2 regions of the Paenibacillus sp. EKM301P genome follow, and region 2 is predicted to be linked to the other one. Evidence: predicted binding sites of a transcription regulator. Region 2 holds the regulator's gene; the other holds the start of a gene.

Region 1 (9,035 bases), 150 kb from region 2:
AGCGGGAGATAAGGAGTGGCGTACGGGCAACGTGAACATTCCTGAGGAATATGACGATGGCTCATCCTTTTTGCTGGGGAAAATTATAGTTACACCGGAGGAATATCAGGATTGGGCTGAAAGTTACTATGAGCTGCCGATTTCTCTAGGGGTGGTAAGCCAGATTTTCAACGGCGTTCCGATCACTGCACAGATGATCTCTGCGCTTCATCCACAGCGTAACGTTAGGGAAGCGATAAAGGAGCTAAAACAGCTTGGCATTCAGGTGCATGAAAGCTAAGAATACAGATTTGTTTTTCTTGACAAGTTTTGTATATAATACAGGAGAAATGGCTGGGCTAATTACCTCGAATTAAAGGAGCTGTGTTGAAGATGTCCAAACGTTTGATTCCTTACATCACGATGGATGGAAATGCAAAAGAAGCAATCGAATTTTATGAAAAGGCATTGGATGCTCAACTGCTTTTTATCCAAACCTTTGGGGAAATGCCGGAAAACCCCGATTTTCCCATTCCCGCAGAGGTCAAGGAACGTGTGGGACATGCCACCCTTAAAGTGGGCGAGACAGAGCTCATGTTTTCGGATACCTTTCCCGGATCGCCGTTTAGCAGCGGGAATCAGGTGAGTATCTGTATTACAACCGATAGTGTGGAGCAAGCTCAAAAAATGTTTGATGCTTTACAGCAAGGAGGGCAGGTGGGAATGCCTTTGCAGGAAACCCATTTTAGTCCAGCTTATGGGAATGTAACAGACAAGTTTGGTGTCACCTTTCAAATGTTCACAGAGGCTCGGTCTTAAGAAATGGAAAACGGCTCGGTTCGCTACTTTAGCGATCTGGCCGTTTTTTTGCGTGCATGTCCTCGTCTGAAAAATAAATATACATACATAAAACATGGGGAGTGTTCGGATCTCTTTTTTCATGTATCGCTCAATTCCTAAAATAATTGTTTTAATATTGTTGAAATGGAAACCAAAATATATTATATTAAATTGTTAATGCACCAACGGGTGGGAGGACAGTCCATGAACAAAGAAGAACAGGTCATAATGGGTTTCAGGGACTTATATAACAAGATGGTTTGGCTTAATAAGGACAAGATGGAAGACAGTCTTAAGGGTTATAAGCCTTCTGAAGTACATTGCATGGAATACATTGAAAAAAATGTAGATTCCAACGTGACAACACTTGCGGAGTCCCTTTATATGACTAGCGGTGCCATAAGTAAAATAACTAAGAAGCTCATAAAAAAAGGTCTTATCGAGAGCTACCAGAAGCCGGATAACAAGAAAGAAATTTATTTTAGGCTTACTGAGCAAGGGAAAGTAGTCTATAAAATCCATGAGGAACTGCACAAGGAGTTTCAAGAGCGGGATAAAGCCGTATTTGAGCAGGTAACCGAGGAGCAATTTGACAGTATGCTTAGCTTCTTGGAAAAGTATAGCAGGCATTTGGATGCAGAAATAAAGAAAAAGGATATAGATATCAAGTCGAAATAAATTTGAATAATGAAAATCAAACCACAGGCAGCCGGGCTCTATTGAGAACGGGCTGCCTTTTTTTTTATTATTTTGTTTCCAGGGAAGAAAAAATGTGATACGATGATTTTGTTTCCTAGGAAGTAAAATCGCAACTTTTGAGGGGAGAATTTAAGTGTTCAAATTTAGATCACACCATAAACAGACCACAGAACAAACCGTAGATAAACACGCTTTAATATTCGGCCTTATCTCTGTGTTTCTTTGCGGAATAAGCTTCAGTATTATAATACCTGTCGTCCCATTCTTAGTGCAGCCTTATACAAGCAATCCGGGAGAACAAGCTATAGTTGTTGCGCTGCTGACCTCTGTTTATGCATTCTGCGTGTTTTTTGCGGCTCCCGTACTTGGAGCTTTGAGCGACAAATATGGCCGTCGACCCTTACTCTTAGTCTGCCTTTTGGGTTCCGCAATCGGGTACTTAGTTTTTGGTATAGGAGGAGCTGTATGGGTACTATTTGCTGGGCGTATCATAGAAGGTATAACAGGTGGGAGCATAAGCACGATCTTCGCATATTTTGCAGACATCATTCCTCCAGAACAGAGAACTAAATACTTTGGATGGTTGAGTGCAGTTGTAGGTGTCGGCACTGTCATTGGTCCAACTCTAGGTGGATTACTTTTCAAGTTTGGTTATTCTGTACCTATGTATTTTGGAGCAATAATCACTTTATTGAATGTTGTTTATGGATTCTTTTTTATGCCTGAGAGCCTTGACAAGAAACATAGACTGAAAGAGATTACCTTTGTAAGACTGAGTCCATTTACACAGCTTGCAAACGTACTTTCCATGAAAAACGTGAAAAGGCTACTTGTCTCAGCGTTCTTACTTTGGATACCCAACGGATCTTTACAGGCAATTTTCTCTCAATTTACAATGGATACCTTCAGTTGGAAGCCTGCACTAATCGGACTTATGTTTTCAATTATGGGTTTCCAAGACATCATTTCACAAGGTTTCATCATGCCAAAGCTTTTAAAAAAACTTAGTGATAAACAGATAGCCATTCTTGGAATGTTCTCCGAGATTATAGGCTACAGTCTTATTGCGCTATCTGCTTTGTTCTCATTCTATCCTCTTATTATCGCCGGAATGTTTATATTTGGTTTTGGTGATTCGATCTTTGGGCCCTCATTTAATGGGATGCTCTCCAAGTCTGTCGATTCTAGTGAACAAGGAAGGATTCAAGGCGGTAGTCAATCTATTCAGGCTTTGGCAAGAATGATTGGGCCTATCATTGGAGGTCAAATCTATGTATCACTTGGTCATGCCACACCCGCTTTTATGGGGATGATTCTTATAGCTGTGGCTATACCCGTTTTATATAAGAGAACGGATGTGAATATGTAAACTACCGCTCGAAGCTTTCCGTAATCACCTGCATAGCAGGTAGTTTTAAGAAAATAATAGGGTTTCAGAACTTAGGAACAAGTTCTGAAACCCTATTATTTTACAGTAACGCCTTGCTAAATTAATTTTACGTATGTGTACTTAAACGCCAAAGTTAAAATCATCATCTGTCAGCGGCTCTACATTCATTGCCCGTACATAGCCGTTTCCTTTTTTAGAAAAGAAATCGTGCTGCTTGGTGTGGGTGCTGATGCCGTTGAATACAATGGGATTGACTTCTTCTTCTTCAAAAAGTGGGTCAAAGCCCAGGTTCATCATGGCCTTGTTGGCGTTGTAGCGCAAGAAGACTTTAACATCGTCTACAAGTCCAATAGGGGCATAAATTTGCTCGGTATATTGTTCTTCGTTATTGTGCAAGTAGCGCAGCAAGCCTACCAGCGTCTGGTAGAGGTCACGTTGTTCTTCCTCGTCCAGTTCTGCATAAATCTCCTGTGCCAGTACACCTACATAGACACCGTGAATACTTTCGTCACGCAGGATCAGGTCGATAATTTCCCCGCTGCATGTCAGCTTGCCTTGACCTGCCAGATAGAGAGGGTAGAAGAATCCGCTATAAAACAAATAGCTTTCTAACAGCACCGACGCAGCCATTGCGAGATACAGGTCTTTCGGTGTATGGATGTTCATATAATACTGACGAATGGTTTCTGCTTTGGTTTGGAGATGGGGATTTTCTTCCACCCAGCGGAATACACCGTCAATTTCTTCCGTGGAAGCCAGGGTGGTAAAGATGCTACTGTACGACTTGGCATGAATTTGCTCCATCATCGCCATAAAGCTTAATACCGCTTTGCGTTGCAGTCCGTCTACATGCTCCATAATTTGCGGCATCCCCACACCGCCTTGAATGGTGTCTAGCAGAGTCAAGCCGCCCAGCACCTTCATGTAGGCTTCTTTTTCGATATCACTGAGGGTTACCCAGGACATTTTATCGTCAGACAGCGGAATTTCATCATCCGTCCAAAATTGCATAATATTCTGATTCCAGAACATCAGTGTGAAATCATCGTCCGAGCGGTTCCAGTTTACGGCTTGTATACCTGTCATTGTTAGCATTCTCCCTTCAGCTTGCGAGATTCCCTAGAAACACACGTAAGATGTTACCGGAGAGTCATCGTATGCTTGACATACGGAAGCTGTATCCGTGAGGGCTTTGTCCAATCCTGTAAAGGTCTGAACCACGCGCTGGATACAGCTTCTAATGCCAAGCATTCATATCTATTCAAAATCTAATTTTATTTTATAGCTTGTTACCATATATGCATTAGATGGAGCAAGTGAGGCACTCTTCCACAGACAGTTTTTTGGTACGTGTGTAGTATAACGATTTAAGTCCTTTATGTGCGGCATACAGATAGCAACGTGCTAACTGACGCGTAGTCACGTCACTGTTCACATGAAGTACAGTCGAAATTCCTTGGTCCACGTGAGGCTGGATTTCGGCAATCAGATCAAGCACTTTGAATTGGTCCATTTGATAAGCGGATTTGTAAAAGAATACATTATCCTTTTGCAAATACGGCATCGGATAGTAAGTCGTCGAATTCGCATAGGTACGAGTCTCGATTTGCTCAACAATTGGCATAACGCTGGACGTTGCATTTTGAATGTACGAAATGCTGGCAGTAGGAGCAATCGCCATACGATAAGCGTGGTACAGACCGTTCTTCTTGACGTCTGCTTTTAGTTTGTCCCAATCCGCTTGAGTTGGAATATAAATGTCCTTGAACAGTTCTTGCACACGTGCCGTTGTTGGACGATAATCCGTGTTCAGATATCGGTCAAAATATAGACCTGTCGCATAATCTGATTCCTCAAATCCATAGAAGCTTTGTCCGGCTGCTTTTGCGATTTCCATACTCTTTTCAATAGAATGATAGTTCATCGTCATGAAGAAGGTACGGACAAAATCCTTCGCTTCATTGCTTTCATACGCAATTTTGTTCTTGGCAAGGTAGCCGTGCAGATTCATGACACCTAGACCAACGGAATGCATTTCACGGTTCGCTTTTGCAACACCTGGGGCATTAGCTACTTGGGTCATATCGCTGACCGAGGTAAGAGCAATCATACCCTCATGAACGGACTCACGGATTTTGCCGTGTTCCATCACATTTACAATGTTCAGGGAAGCCAGGTTACAGCTTACATCCCGGCGAATCATATCCTGTTGTCCATAATCTGTAATCTCGGAAGTCTCCTGCAACTGGAAGATTTCCGTACATAGGTTCGACATCTTGACTTGGCCCACGTTTTTAAGAGCATGCGCCTGATTTGCGTTACTTTTGTTCATAATATATGGATAGCCAGACTCCAACTGAATCATGGCAATTTTCGTCAGCATATCACGTGCGCTCATCGCTATTTTTTTCTTCACTCGATCGTCAGCGAGCAGCGTATCGTACATTTCATCCAGATCCATGTCGTCCAAATGCGTTCCGTAAGCCTTGAACACACTATAAGGTGCAAATACATGCAGCGGTTCATTATCCTGTGCCAGCTTGTAAAAGCGGTTCGGCACCAGCAATCCGATTGAAAGTGTCTTGAGACGTACTCTTTCATCAGCATTGATTTTTTTACTATCCAAGAACTCCAGCACGTCCCATCCGAAAATGTTGTAATAGGCTGCACCAGAGCCTTTACGTTGACCCATTTGATCCGCGTAGGAGAAACCATCTTCCATCAGCTTCAGCACAGGCATAATGCCTTTTGCTGCGCCTTCTACACCTTTAATTGCCTCGCCGCGTGACCGCAGCTTCGACAGGTTAACCGCAACACCGCCGCCAATTTTGGACAATTGCATGCAAGTGTTCAATACATAGTTGATTGAGTTCAGAGAGTCATCCATTTCGAGCAAGAAGCAGGACACCAATTCCCCACGGCGGCTTTTGCCAGCGTTCAGGAAGGTTGGTGTAGCTGGCTGAAGACGTTGCTCCATCATCGAGCGGGACAACAGGCGCGCCGTATCGGCGTTGCCGCGTCCCAAATGCAGGGCGACAGCAGCCACCCGGTCAGGGTAGTGTTCCAGATAGACTTTACGGTCGTTACTCTTCATTGCATAATCAGTATAAAACTTGGATGCTGCCATATAGGAAGGGAATTTAAAATTATAGCTATGAGTGATATGGAAAATATCATTAATTTCATCAGCTGTATAGCTGTTATAGAAATTTTCGTAATAATCATTCTCAATCATATACAGCACTTGAGCAGCTGTGTCAGCAAACTTCAAACTTCGTTCTTGAACTTCCTTCATAAATTCTGCTACAGCCTCTTGGTCCTTTTCCAATTGGAAAAAGCCGTCTGTATCGCGTTTCATCAACATGTTGTTCAATTCAATATGCCGCAACTCGGCTCACCTCCTGTTTAAAACGCTCCACATCTCCGAACGTTCCAGATAATTCAAATTTGCTAATCACGGGGACATTATAATGGTCGGCAATCAAATCCGCACTTTTGGCAAATTTCTCACCCCAGTTACGGTTGCCGCTTGCAGCTACACCAACAAGGTTTTGTGCATTTTTTTTCAAAAATGAAGATACCCTCTCAGGTATCTGCCCAAACCCGGTTGTATATGTAATGAGTACGTAAGGTTCTTCTATAGTCATTTGCTCCTCAATCTGAACCGCCGGAAGCTTGAGCTTGTTTATAAATCTTTTTACATTGCCGGTCTTGGAATCATAAGCAATCAGCATGGTGTGCAACCTCCTTAACAATTAACGAAAAAAAGAAAACGGCATTGCCAAGAGACCCATCATAGCTGTAATCCCTTGCTGGCTGCGCCATTTAAGATTTTTGACTCTATATTTACATGTATTTTCATACCTTTATCTTCAAGATATCGGGCATAAATACGTTTTTTACACTATATTTAGAGTACATTTTCTATTTTATATCTATATATAGTTTTGTCAATCGGTCTAGAGAGGCTCAGAGGACCCAGATCGGGTGTAAGTCCAAGCAGGGTGCGGAAAAGAGCGAAAGAACTTTTTTTTCGTAAGTATGTTAAAAAAGTATTGGAGTTTTTTAAGCTGAGGATGTACGATTTGTCAATGGGCAATAGAATGGAAAATTTACATTTTACTGTAGAAAGGATGAGGCAAATGGGAAGTGGTTTTATGGCATTTCAACCGTTTAGTATTATCTTTTTTGTCGTGTTTGGACTCATTGCTTTTGTAATCATTATGGGAATTGTCAAATCGATAAGTGCAGGTCTTTCCAATCAAGCAGCCGAACAGGTCCAACGTTCTTGCAAGGTTGTGGATAAGCGAACGAGAGTGCGTGGGGGATCAGGCAATTTTTCAGCTTCGACCGATTACTATATCACCTTTGAATTTGACAGGGGGGAGCGTAAGGAGCTGGAGGTGAAGGATACGGACTTCGGAATGATTGTAATCGGGGATCGCGGGGAGGTTCATTATAAAGGTACACGTTTCCTGGAGTTTGTGAGATTAATGGGAGCGTAAAAGGGGGACAGGGTGATAGAGTATTACCAGAACCAATACATAATAGGGAGGAAGCTGACGATGCCACATATCATTGGAGCACGAATTGTATTAAGAGAGTACCGTCAGGAGGATATACCTGATATCCGAAGATGGGTTAATGACTCGGCAATCACACATGGATTAAGCGACGTATTTATCTATCCGCATTCACAGGCTAATAGTGAATCTTTTGTACAGATGATGATTGACGGCAACTCTGAGATCAAGGGCTTTGTCATTGCACATAAAGATACACTGGACTATATTGGACAACTCGATTTATTCAAAATCAACTGGGTAAATCGGCACGCCACCCTTGGTATTGTAATCGGGCGCGACGGTGATCTGGGCAAAGGATATGGGCGGGAAGCGATACGATTGATACAAAAATTTGCATTTCATTCACTGAATCTGCATCGGCTGGAGCTGGAGGTCTATGCGTTCAATGAACGTGCATATCGTTGCTATCTGGCATGTGGCTTTAAGGAGGAAGGCCGACTACGAGAAAAGCTATTCAGGGAAGGACAGTACTATGACATCATTCAGATGGGGATGTTGCGAAATGAATATGAGGCTGTAGAGCAAGCGAAGGAGCCCTGAAAGTGAGGCCACATAAGCTATTTTACTCCGTCAGCTTTCTTCAATTTTTTATGAGTGAAATCACGGGAACTACGCTCATCTTATTTCTGTTAGCTAAAGGACTTTCTCTGCAAAGTGCGAACTTCTTGCTGGTTGTATTCTTTGTAAGTATTTTTCTGTTTGAAATACCAACTGGAGCTATTGCAGACAAATATGGAAGAAAAATTTCTGTTGTTTTGGGGCTTTGTTGTTTTCTAGTCTACAGTGTATTGTTCGTTTGGACAGATCGCATGTGGCTGCTTGTGTTCGCACAAGTTTTTGGGGGGCTGTCAATATGCTTGCAATCAGGCTCGTTGGAATCCTGGGTTGTGGAAAACAGTGATAAGCCCATGGAAGTTCTTTTTACAACCTCAAACAGTATACAGTACATTTCGGGATTTATTTGTGGTCTGTTGGGGGCCTTCCTTGCAACATTTAACTATTCACTTCCCTGGGCAGCCAGCATTGTCTCTATTATCTTATGTATTATTCTATGCTGCTTTTATATGAAAGAGAAGAATATTACCCATCGAGAAACATCTGCTACTCGCATTACAACGATTATCGGGGAAAGTGTCCGTATCGGTTTTGAAAATAAGTCGATCTGGATTGTGTTTGTTATTGGTTTATTTATTAGCTTTTCGAATTCGGCGGGGAATACATTTCAACAGCCACGTCTGGTCGGTCTTTCTGAACAAGGAATTTGGATTATGGGATTGATCAAGGCGGGTTATTCACTATGTATGACTTTGGGAAGCTATTTGGTTCGAAAGCTAGGCGCACGTTATAGTGATGTACATATACTCATGTATGCTTGCGGGATGATTGGGATATGGCTCATTTTAGCCGGTGCTTTCAACACGTTTTATCCTGTACTGCTTACCTTTTTAATCTATGAAATTGGGCGAGGGATGTACCCGGTTGCCAAACAAATTTTTCTAAACAAAAGAATCTCTAATGCGTATCGTTCAACACTGCTATCT
Region 2 (9,035 bases):
GGCATCCGTCTGCATTAGCAGCTCTGCCGCTCGATTTGCCCGTATCTGGCCCAAGTAATGAATTGGACTGGTATGCATTTTACTTTTGAACAGCCTTGATAAATATCCGGTACTGCACTCTAGCTCCTCCGCAATGGACTCTAGTGTTATAGACCGACTAAAATGCTCACAAATATAAGTTACAGCTTGCGCTACCAAGTCAGGTTTAAGGGGCTGAATGCCTTGTCGATCCAATTGATGTAACAATTCGAAGACAAAATGATGAAATAAAGCTTTGACGTGCAGTTTACCAAGTCCCGATCCCTTATGCCATTCTTGCTCCAACAGCTTCACTTTATCATACAGGGGCAGCGGGTAATGAGGTGCGAAAGCATACTGATTCTGAAAAGGATTTCCCTTTTCCAGCAATTGTGCGATCTCCTTCCGACCAGGTAGGGCCAAAGTTGCCTTGTACAGAATGATGTAATATTCAAGCACATCCTCCGTCATGACGCTCAGGCACATTCCTTTTCCCCCATGCAGGACATGAAAACGATCCACCCTATGAACACTGTCATCTAACCATACCCGCGCACTTCCGCGTACAGTATATAAAAACGCACTGACCGGAAGTCTGTAGTTTCGCAATTCTTCCCCTTTATCCATTTTCTTATGGCGAACATCCATCACTTGTATAAACACATGATTCCACAATAAAATGTGTTCGTTCAACTTCATTACTACCGCTCACCCCCCATCCAAATATAAGAAAAAGCCCTGTAAAGGGCTATCTTTTTTTGTGAACCATTCAATTGTCGCTTGGATTTCCACCGATATGATTAGGTTCCAAATCGTTTGCGATACCCACACTTTCGGCACAACTCTTCCACTGCTTCTCTCTTGGAGAATCCAAAGTACAGACGGTTTGCACGCTCACCTTCCACGATCTCGGAAAATGTTTGCTCATGCACATTTCCTAAATTAATGACGCCTTCTCCATCAAGACAGCAAGGGACCACTGTTCCATCCACCAAAACCGCCGCTTGACTGCGAAGCGCATGACAAAAGCCTTTTCCGTCATCTTCTGGTGCACTCAGGCTAGGCCATTCAAATTCGTAGTCTTGATTCAAATATACATTGGGGGCGATTTTGACCCCACTGCCCGGCATTACTTTTTCTTCAATCCGATAGTCCAGCCCAAACTCTTGCTCCAATTGCTCCAGTGTCTCGCGGTTGCGCTGACGCTGCACATTAGTCAAATTGTCTTGAGTCAGGTTCCAGAGACGGAATGAAATAATGACATTGTGCTTCACAGCTTCTCTGACAAACGTGAAAATATGACCCAAATAACCTTCTCGATCCACAGAACCTTCATGCCCGTCAAAACTATGAAGAGAAAAGTTCATCTGCCGTAATGCCGGCTGACCAAGCAGCTTATGTCCGGTCTTCGGCAGCAAGGTACCATTGGTGGTAATGTTGACCTTTAAGCCTTTCTCATGCGCACTCTCCAGCAAAAGATCAATTTTGGGATGGAACAAAGGCTCTCCTTTGACATGCAGATAAATGTAATCCGTATGCGGCTTGACCTGATCAAGCACATTCCGAAAGACTTCCGGATCAATAAATTTTTTGACACGTTGTGTCTGAGGGCAAAAACTGCATGCAAGATTGCAAATGCTTGTTATCTCAATGTATACCTTCTTAAATGTCTTCAACATAATTTCCCCATTCTAACCTTCATCCTGAACATTTGGTTTATGCACACTAATCTTATGATTATAACGGGTTATGAACGAGAGGTAAACTCTGCGGATATTTTCTATTGACCTTAGGTCTGACCTAAGGTTTATAGTGAAGTTATTCAATTATCAAGAAGGAGACCTGTCATTGAAAAAACACATTACGATTAGTCAGCTTGCTCAGCTCATGAATGTATCTGTACATCAGCTGCGGTATTTTGAAGAAAAGGGTATCCTTTATCCGTTATACACAGATGAAAATCAATATCGAATGTACGGACTTCATGAAATTTATCAACTTTCCCATATTTTAATGCTACGTAAATTAAATATCCCTGTCGGTCAAATTGAAGAATGCATGACTTCCTACACGGCCGATGATTACAACCAGCTTTTAGAACATTCGTTACAGAAGGTACAGGATGAAATCGCTAACTTAAAGCTGCTCGAACAGTTTATTCATAAAGTGCTAAAAGAACATCATAACCTTACCCGGCAAAACAATGAGTATCGAATCAAGCTTTTGGATACTCGACATTTAAAGCTTTGGTTTGCATTGGAGAGTGATCAAGAACTCACGGCCAGGAATCTATTTGAGCAGCGGCCTGCACCACCACAATTATTTGAAAATGATCTACATTATCTATCTGATTCTGGACAGGTGAAACTATATTATGAAACGACATCAGGAGCATCTGATTATATTCTGGAAGAAGGCGGCTATCTTTATAAGCACTTCTCTGCCACTGAAGACGCTGAGATCGAACACCAAGTCCAACAACTGGAGCATTATGCGACCCAACATCAATATGAATGCCTAAGCAAGGTCATTGTGGTGGAAAAATCCTATCTATCCATATTCGACAGCAACGAGCTGCAATATGAGATTCAAGTAAAAATTTCTGATGTGCAGGAGGACGTTACATGAGTCCACAATCCTATGACATTGTTGCTTATCAAGAGCAAGACCATGAAGCCGTATGTAAGCTCTTAGTGGAATCGTTTAAGGCAAAATTTCAAGCTCTTGTTACTTTGGAGGATCAAGATATACAGCGTTTATTAATGCAGGTTTGGGTTCAACATCCTGATTCTACATCTGGGAAGCAATTTGTGGTTAAAGAGAACGAAGATGTTGTTGGTGTCCTTTCGCTCAAATGGAAGGCTCCCTCCTCTTCACTTCCTAAAACAAATCTCACTTCTTTGGCTTCGCTTATAATACAGTTTGGCTGCTTCAATGTATTTAAATTTTTGACAGGCATGTATGCGCTGGACTATAAACCTGCCATAGATGAGTGTTACATTGATCATTTGGCGATTCGCTCAAGTCATCGCAATCAAGGGATCGGGCGACGTTTTCTAGCTTTCGCACAGCAGTTTACGGTTGAATCCGGTTTCCATGCGTTGACACTTCATGTAGCACATCAGAACCGGCAGGCTATCCGCTTGTACCACAATCTAGCATTTGAAATTGAGCAGTCTCAATATAATTATTGGCGACATTTTTGGTTCAAGGAGCCTGTATGGCATCTAATGAGCTGGAAAGAACGAAACTGCATTCGAGGAGAGAACAGCATTGAAAAAAACATATAAACTTACCCTTGGTATTGCGGCAGGTCTGGCTGTTGCCTTGATATTGATTGTTTTATATCAAAATTCCTACAAGATGACGGAAGAAAAAATACAAATTGCAACTCCCAAAGGAGTATTAACAGGTACACTGGCTTTGCCTAAAAACTACTCGGGAAAGGTTGGATTGGTTGTTTTTGTCCATGGAGATGGTCCAATCAATGACACCTATGATGATGGATACAAACCACTGTGGGAAAGGTTTGCTTCTAAGGGGTATGCTTCCTTATCCCTGAATAAGCCCGGTATTAACCGCGCTCCAGGCGATTGGCTGGAGCAAAGTATGGAGGACCGGGCACAGGAGATTCGATATGCAGTTGACTGGGCCAAAACCTTACCGATGATTGATAAGCACAAAATCGGCCTTTGGGGAGCCAGTCAAGCAGGCTGGGTCATTCCGAAAATCGTTAAAGAGGAGCATGATATTGCATTCAGCATCCTTGTATCGCCGGCTGTGAATTGGATTACACAAGGGCAATTTAACACAAAAAAAGAGTTGGAACAAGCAGGAGCTAGCCCGCAGCAAATTAAAAAGAGACTGGACTACGACCATAAGGTTCTACAATTACTGAAAAATCATGCTTCCTATGAAGAATACCTAAGCATAGCCAGTCCTAACGATATCATTTCCAAAGAAAGATGGAGCTTTATAGGCAAAAATTTTCGTTCTGATTCTACGGAAGAATTAAGCTACTTTAAATCTCCTGTACTCTTGGTTCTGGCTGGGAAAGATATAAACGTAGATGTAAAAGACACTGAGCGAGTATATCGCCAAAAGATATCTCCAGACCTGCTGTCTGTTATTCATTTGCCAGAAGTTGACCATTCCATGATGAATGAACAAATCGCGCATTCCAAGTCCCTAACCTTCTTAACCGCCGTATTTGCCCCCAGACAATTGGTAAATGATGATTATCTACAAATTCTCGCCGATTATGTTAGTCAGCGTTAAGCTTGGAACTGCTGTATACTCTATTAGACCGGGAATAGATATATAAACAGCAAAAAAACGGCATTTCTGCCGTTTTTTTTAAAGGATGGACTCTCAGGGACTCGAACCCTGGACCAATTGATTAAGAGTCAACTGCTCTACCAACTGAGCTAAGAGTCCATATAAAATTATGGTGGAGCCTAGGGGGATCGAACCCCTGACCTCATCGCTGCCAGCGATGCGCTCTCCCAGCTGAGCTAAGGCCCCGTCTCATGTAAGTTAATTAACGTTTCAAGCGACTTCTATATCATATAAAATATTCGACCCTGTGTCAATACTTTTATAAAAAAAATATTAACATCTTCCCGCCACGGCCCTAAAAAGATACAGTCAGCGATCAGTCGCTGTCTGTATCTTTAGATAACAGTGTTTTCAGTTCCTTCATAAACATATTGATGTCTTTGAACTGCCGATAGACGGACGCAAAGCGTACGTAGGCCACTTCATCCACAGGATAGAGCTGTTCCATGACCAGCTCACCAATCTGCTGGCTATCCACCTCTGTGGCTGCCGTGTTGCGAATGGCGTTCTCCACCTGAGATACAATCAGATCGAGCTGCTCGACTGATACTGGACGCTTCTCACAGGCTCGAATGAGACCGCGCAGCATTTTATCACGGCTAAACTCTTCACGGCTGCCATCTTTTTTGATGACCATCAGTGGGGTCTCTTCCACCATTTCAAAGGTGGTAAAACGCCTGGCACACTGTTCGCATTCGCGGCGGCGTCGGATGGACTTATTATCATTCGCTGGTCGCGAATCCAACACTTTCGTGCCGTTGTAAGCGCAATACGGGCACTTCATAATCTCATCACTTCCTTTTTCCAATAAATTCCCGAAGCTTTTTAGTAATAATTTTGTCGAAACGGATCATAATATGTTTACCACGTCGCGAGGAGGTGAACAACAATGGCACAAGGAAACAATGGCAACTCCAACAACCTGGTAGTCAGCAGATCCTCCGGTGCTCTGGAGCAAATGAAATATGAAATCGCTCAAGAGCTGGGTATCAGCATTCCTCAAGATGGATACCAAGGTAACATGACTTCCTATGAGAACGGTTCGATCGGGGGCTACATCACAAAACGCCTCGTAACGATCGCCGAACAACAATTGGCAGGACAATACCAATAATCTCGGTAATAATGAAGAAGTAATACGAAAAAGTGTAGGGATAGGCTGCTAAAAACAGCCTGTCCTGCGCTTTTTTTCATTTTAAAGCGAAAAGGCTCATGTTGTCATTAACCTGTCACTTAAAACACATCATAAATTTTTGTATATTGCCTGTAGTAGTAGATGACTCGCTGTACATAATGCCGTGTCTCACCAAAAGGGATTTGCTTAATGGACTCTTCTTTGCCATCCCACACCCCCTGATCCAGCCATTCCTGAACTTTACCTGGACCAGCATTGTAAGCAGCTACGATGACCACAGGATTATCCTGAAACTTCATAGACAGGTTATGCAGATACCAGGTACCCAGCTCAATATTGGTGCCGGGCTCGTGCTTGACACTGTCCAGCGGGACCTTTTGAATCTGAGCACTCTCCATAATCCAATTGGCCGTGTTCGGCATAATCTGCATAAGCCCCAGCGCACCCTTGTGTGACTGCTTGCTGGTTTTAAAATTTGTTTCCACACGGATAATAGACGCCACCAAAAATGGGTCCACTTCATAGGTCTGTGAATACTGCCGAATCTCATCCTTATATTGAATCGGGTAAAACCAGGACATCCAATTCGAGTTGAGGAACAGAATCAGGACAAATCCGACAAACAAAATGAGCAGGACTCTTTTCTTACGTAAAATGTTCATGCAAGTCCCTTTCGCTGCCAAAACTGATCAATTTGCATCTGCGTCTCAGACTGTGTTCCGCTATTATCAATAACAATATCAGCTAAACTTTTTTTCTGCTCGATATCCATTTGTGCAGACAAACGAAGCTCGGCTTGCTCTTCTGTCAGACCGTCTCTGAGCATCAGACGTCGGAGCTGAACATCACGTGGTACATATACAACCATAATTTCCTCGTACAGGCTCTCCAGCCCAGACTCATACATTAACGGGATATCTGCCAAAACAAGCTTGTCCGGCTGCTCCCGTTCATAAGCTTCCATGCGCAGACGCATTTCCTCACGAATAGCAGGATGCGTAATATCGTTAAGTGCCTGTCGCTGTACAGGATCTCTGAATACAATCTCTCCCAGTCTTTTGCGGTGCAGGGTTCCGTCACTGTTCACTATAGCTTGTCCAAAATGCTGTATGACCGCCGCCAGCACAGGATGCCCCGGAAGCATAACTTCCCGGGCAATGGCATCTGCGTCGATCAGCAGCGCACCCTTGGCGACCAAAAGAGCCGACACGGTGCTTTTTCCGGTAGCGATCCCTCCGGTTAATCCGATATTCATGCTCTTCACCTCATAACAGCTTCAATATACCCATCATAATCAGTAATAATGCCGGCAATACGCCGAGCGCCTTCATAAATCGAAATGCTGACAGGAAGAACCCTGCCTTCATACCAGCAATCAAAAATACACCACTGAATAACGTAATAGCCAGCGCAGTAGACAGGGGCTGAAAACCAAGCATGGCTGCACCTAAGCCCGCTCCGAACGCATCGACCGATAATGCAATACCTAACCAAACCGCTTCGGTAGCAGATATACTGCCGGAACGGTCCATATCCGCAGCAGACGGGCTTCGAAGAATCCGAATAACAAGCCCCCATTTGCGGAACTCCAGCGAAAATAACGTTCGCTCCTCCTGCTGTAGCTCCAAAGAAGTCTCTGTCGATAGATCTCTTCCTGAGCTGGTTAGAGACTCTGTATTGGCATTCTCAGCACTTTTTTTCTCCGCAAGAGCTGATATATGCCCTGAATCTGAATCAACCTGTTCCGTAAGGTGCAGATCCCGAGGGACTTCCGCTGTTTCTTCCGTCAAATCTTCCTTGCGTTGCAGAGCCTGAATCAAAGAGTAACAGCCGATACAGATCAGAATGACAGCACCGAAAACCGTCGTATATACAGGAGACAGGACACGGGATAGTAATGCGCCGAGCTGCATGGATATGCCGATCACCAAACCTGAACATACGGAGATGATAGCAATCGACAACAATGGAATTTTCATTTTGCGCAGACCATATGTAACACCGACTCCGAAACTGTCCAAACTTAGCGCAAATGCCAGTAACAGCAGGGCTCCCCAATGATTAGCCACTCCAATTCCCTCCCATTGCGAAGGCTGGGCCTTACAGCAACCGACTCCCTTCGCAGTATTGGTACTTGGAACAATATATGAGAGGGGTGGGCTTGGGGTGACTGTGCCTGTTTAGCGCAAAGGCTGGCAGACCGGGCAATGATGTGTGCCACGTCCAGCTACGACGGATTTTTCGATCAATGTACCACAGTTAATACAAGGCTTCGCATTACGTCCATAAATTTGCAACTGATGCTGAAAATCACCCGTTTTGCCCTGTCCGTTAACGAATGATTTGATAGACGAGCCACCAACCTGAATCGACGCGCCCAGCGTGGAGACAATAGCTTCATGCAGTACGCGAAATTGGCTATCCGTTAGGCTTTTGGCTGGCTGTGCCGGATGAATCCCTGCCTTAAATAACGATTCATCTACATAAATATTCCCGATGCCTACCACATATGACTGGTTTAACAGCGCTGCCTTGATCGAAGTCGAACGAGTTCCAACAGCGGCACGCAGCATTTCAGGTGTAAAAGCCTCGTCCATCGGTTCCAAACCGAGTTTATTCAGCGGCTTTTCCAGCAAATCCTGTCCTGCCGGAAATAAGTGCATTGTACCAAATTGGCGCACATCCTGATAACGCAGCTCTGTACCATCTTTAAAATGAAAGATGACATGGGTATGCTTTTCCACAGGATCATCTTGTGAATACAATCCATAGCGTCCTTCCATTCGAAGATGGGAGACAAGCACTAGCCCGTCCAGCAAAATCCGCAGAAACTTACCGCGTCTTTCCACCCCAATAATCCGGTGGTCAGCCAATTCCATCGCAAATGCGTGGATATCATCGGGACGTTGGATAATACGCGGCAAATTTACGGTTACATGATCTATATGTTTATCGACGATTAGCTCGTTTAGTGTTCGTTTAATGGTTTCTACTTCCGGTAATTCCGGCATGATGTCTTCACCTCACCCTATATTATAACGGAAGCAACGTCAAATTGGGACTATCTACTCATTGAAATATCTTACTTGGCCTCATACCAATTGCTGCCATAGCTTACTTCCGCTTTAAGCGGCACAGCCAGCTTTAATGCAGCTTCCATGGTAGCGGGAACAAGCTCTTTCATCGTTTCCATTTCCTCAGGCGGAACCTCGAATACAAGCTCATCATGTACTTGTAACAGCATACGGCTGCGAAGATTGCGCTCACGCAGCGCTGCGTCCATCTGCACCATCGCCAGCTTGATAATATCGGCTGCGGTACCTTGAATCGGCGTATTCATCGCTGTACGCTCGGCGAACGAACGCTGGTTGAAATTGCTGGCGTTTATCTCTGGCAAATATCGTCTGCGTTCCAACAACGTTTTTACGTATCCATCCCTCTTCGCATCCTTCACAATATCATCCATGTAACGGCGAACACCCTGGAACACGTCAAAATACTGGTCGATAAAGCGAGCCGCTTCCTTCCGCGTAATATTCAAATT

Evidence for each region. The regulator NrdR, encoded in region 2, represses ribonucleotide reductase genes. The targets are predictions, from matches to a motif close to AACACNATATATNGTGTT.
Region 1: the regulator NrdR is predicted to act here: its motif matches at 6,809-6,826, upstream of nrdI (class Ib ribonucleoside-diphosphate reductase assembly flavoprotein NrdI).

What each region holds. Positions count from the first base shown of each region.
Region 1 covers NZ_JAALFM010000004.1:218,013-227,047, forward strand. The annotation lists gene HFD99_RS12455 (hypothetical protein) at 1-280, shown strand, start outside; gene HFD99_RS12460 (VOC family protein) at 373-798, shown strand; gene HFD99_RS12465 (MarR family transcriptional regulator) at 1,024-1,497, shown strand; gene HFD99_RS12470 (MFS transporter) at 1,652-2,887, shown strand; gene nrdF (class 1b ribonucleoside-diphosphate reductase subunit beta) at 3,029-3,994, opposite strand; gene nrdE (class 1b ribonucleoside-diphosphate reductase subunit alpha) at 4,212-6,296, opposite strand; gene nrdI (class Ib ribonucleoside-diphosphate reductase assembly flavoprotein NrdI) at 6,283-6,642, opposite strand; gene HFD99_RS12490 (DUF2500 domain-containing protein) at 7,051-7,413, shown strand; gene HFD99_RS12495 (GNAT family N-acetyltransferase) at 7,474-8,034, shown strand; gene HFD99_RS12500 (MFS transporter) at 8,037-9,035, shown strand, end outside.
Region 2 covers NZ_JAALFM010000004.1:69,839-78,873, reverse strand. The annotation lists gene HFD99_RS11730 (AraC family transcriptional regulator) at 1-717, opposite strand, end outside; gene HFD99_RS11725 (radical SAM/SPASM domain-containing protein) at 819-1,697, opposite strand; gene HFD99_RS11720 (helix-turn-helix domain-containing protein) at 1,867-2,646, shown strand; gene HFD99_RS11715 (GNAT family N-acetyltransferase) at 2,643-3,308, shown strand; gene HFD99_RS11710 (alpha/beta hydrolase family protein) at 3,292-4,296, shown strand; tRNA gene HFD99_RS11705 (tRNA-Lys) at 4,383-4,455, opposite strand; tRNA gene HFD99_RS11700 (tRNA-Ala) at 4,467-4,542, opposite strand; gene nrdR (transcriptional regulator NrdR) at 4,673-5,140, opposite strand; gene HFD99_RS11690 (alpha/beta-type small acid-soluble spore protein) at 5,246-5,470, shown strand; gene HFD99_RS11685 (lytic transglycosylase domain-containing protein) at 5,590-6,153, opposite strand; gene coaE (dephospho-CoA kinase) at 6,150-6,746, opposite strand; gene HFD99_RS11675 (MntP/YtaF family protein) at 6,757-7,560, opposite strand; gene mutM (DNA-formamidopyrimidine glycosylase) at 7,672-8,502, opposite strand; gene polA (DNA polymerase I) at 8,574-9,035, opposite strand, start outside.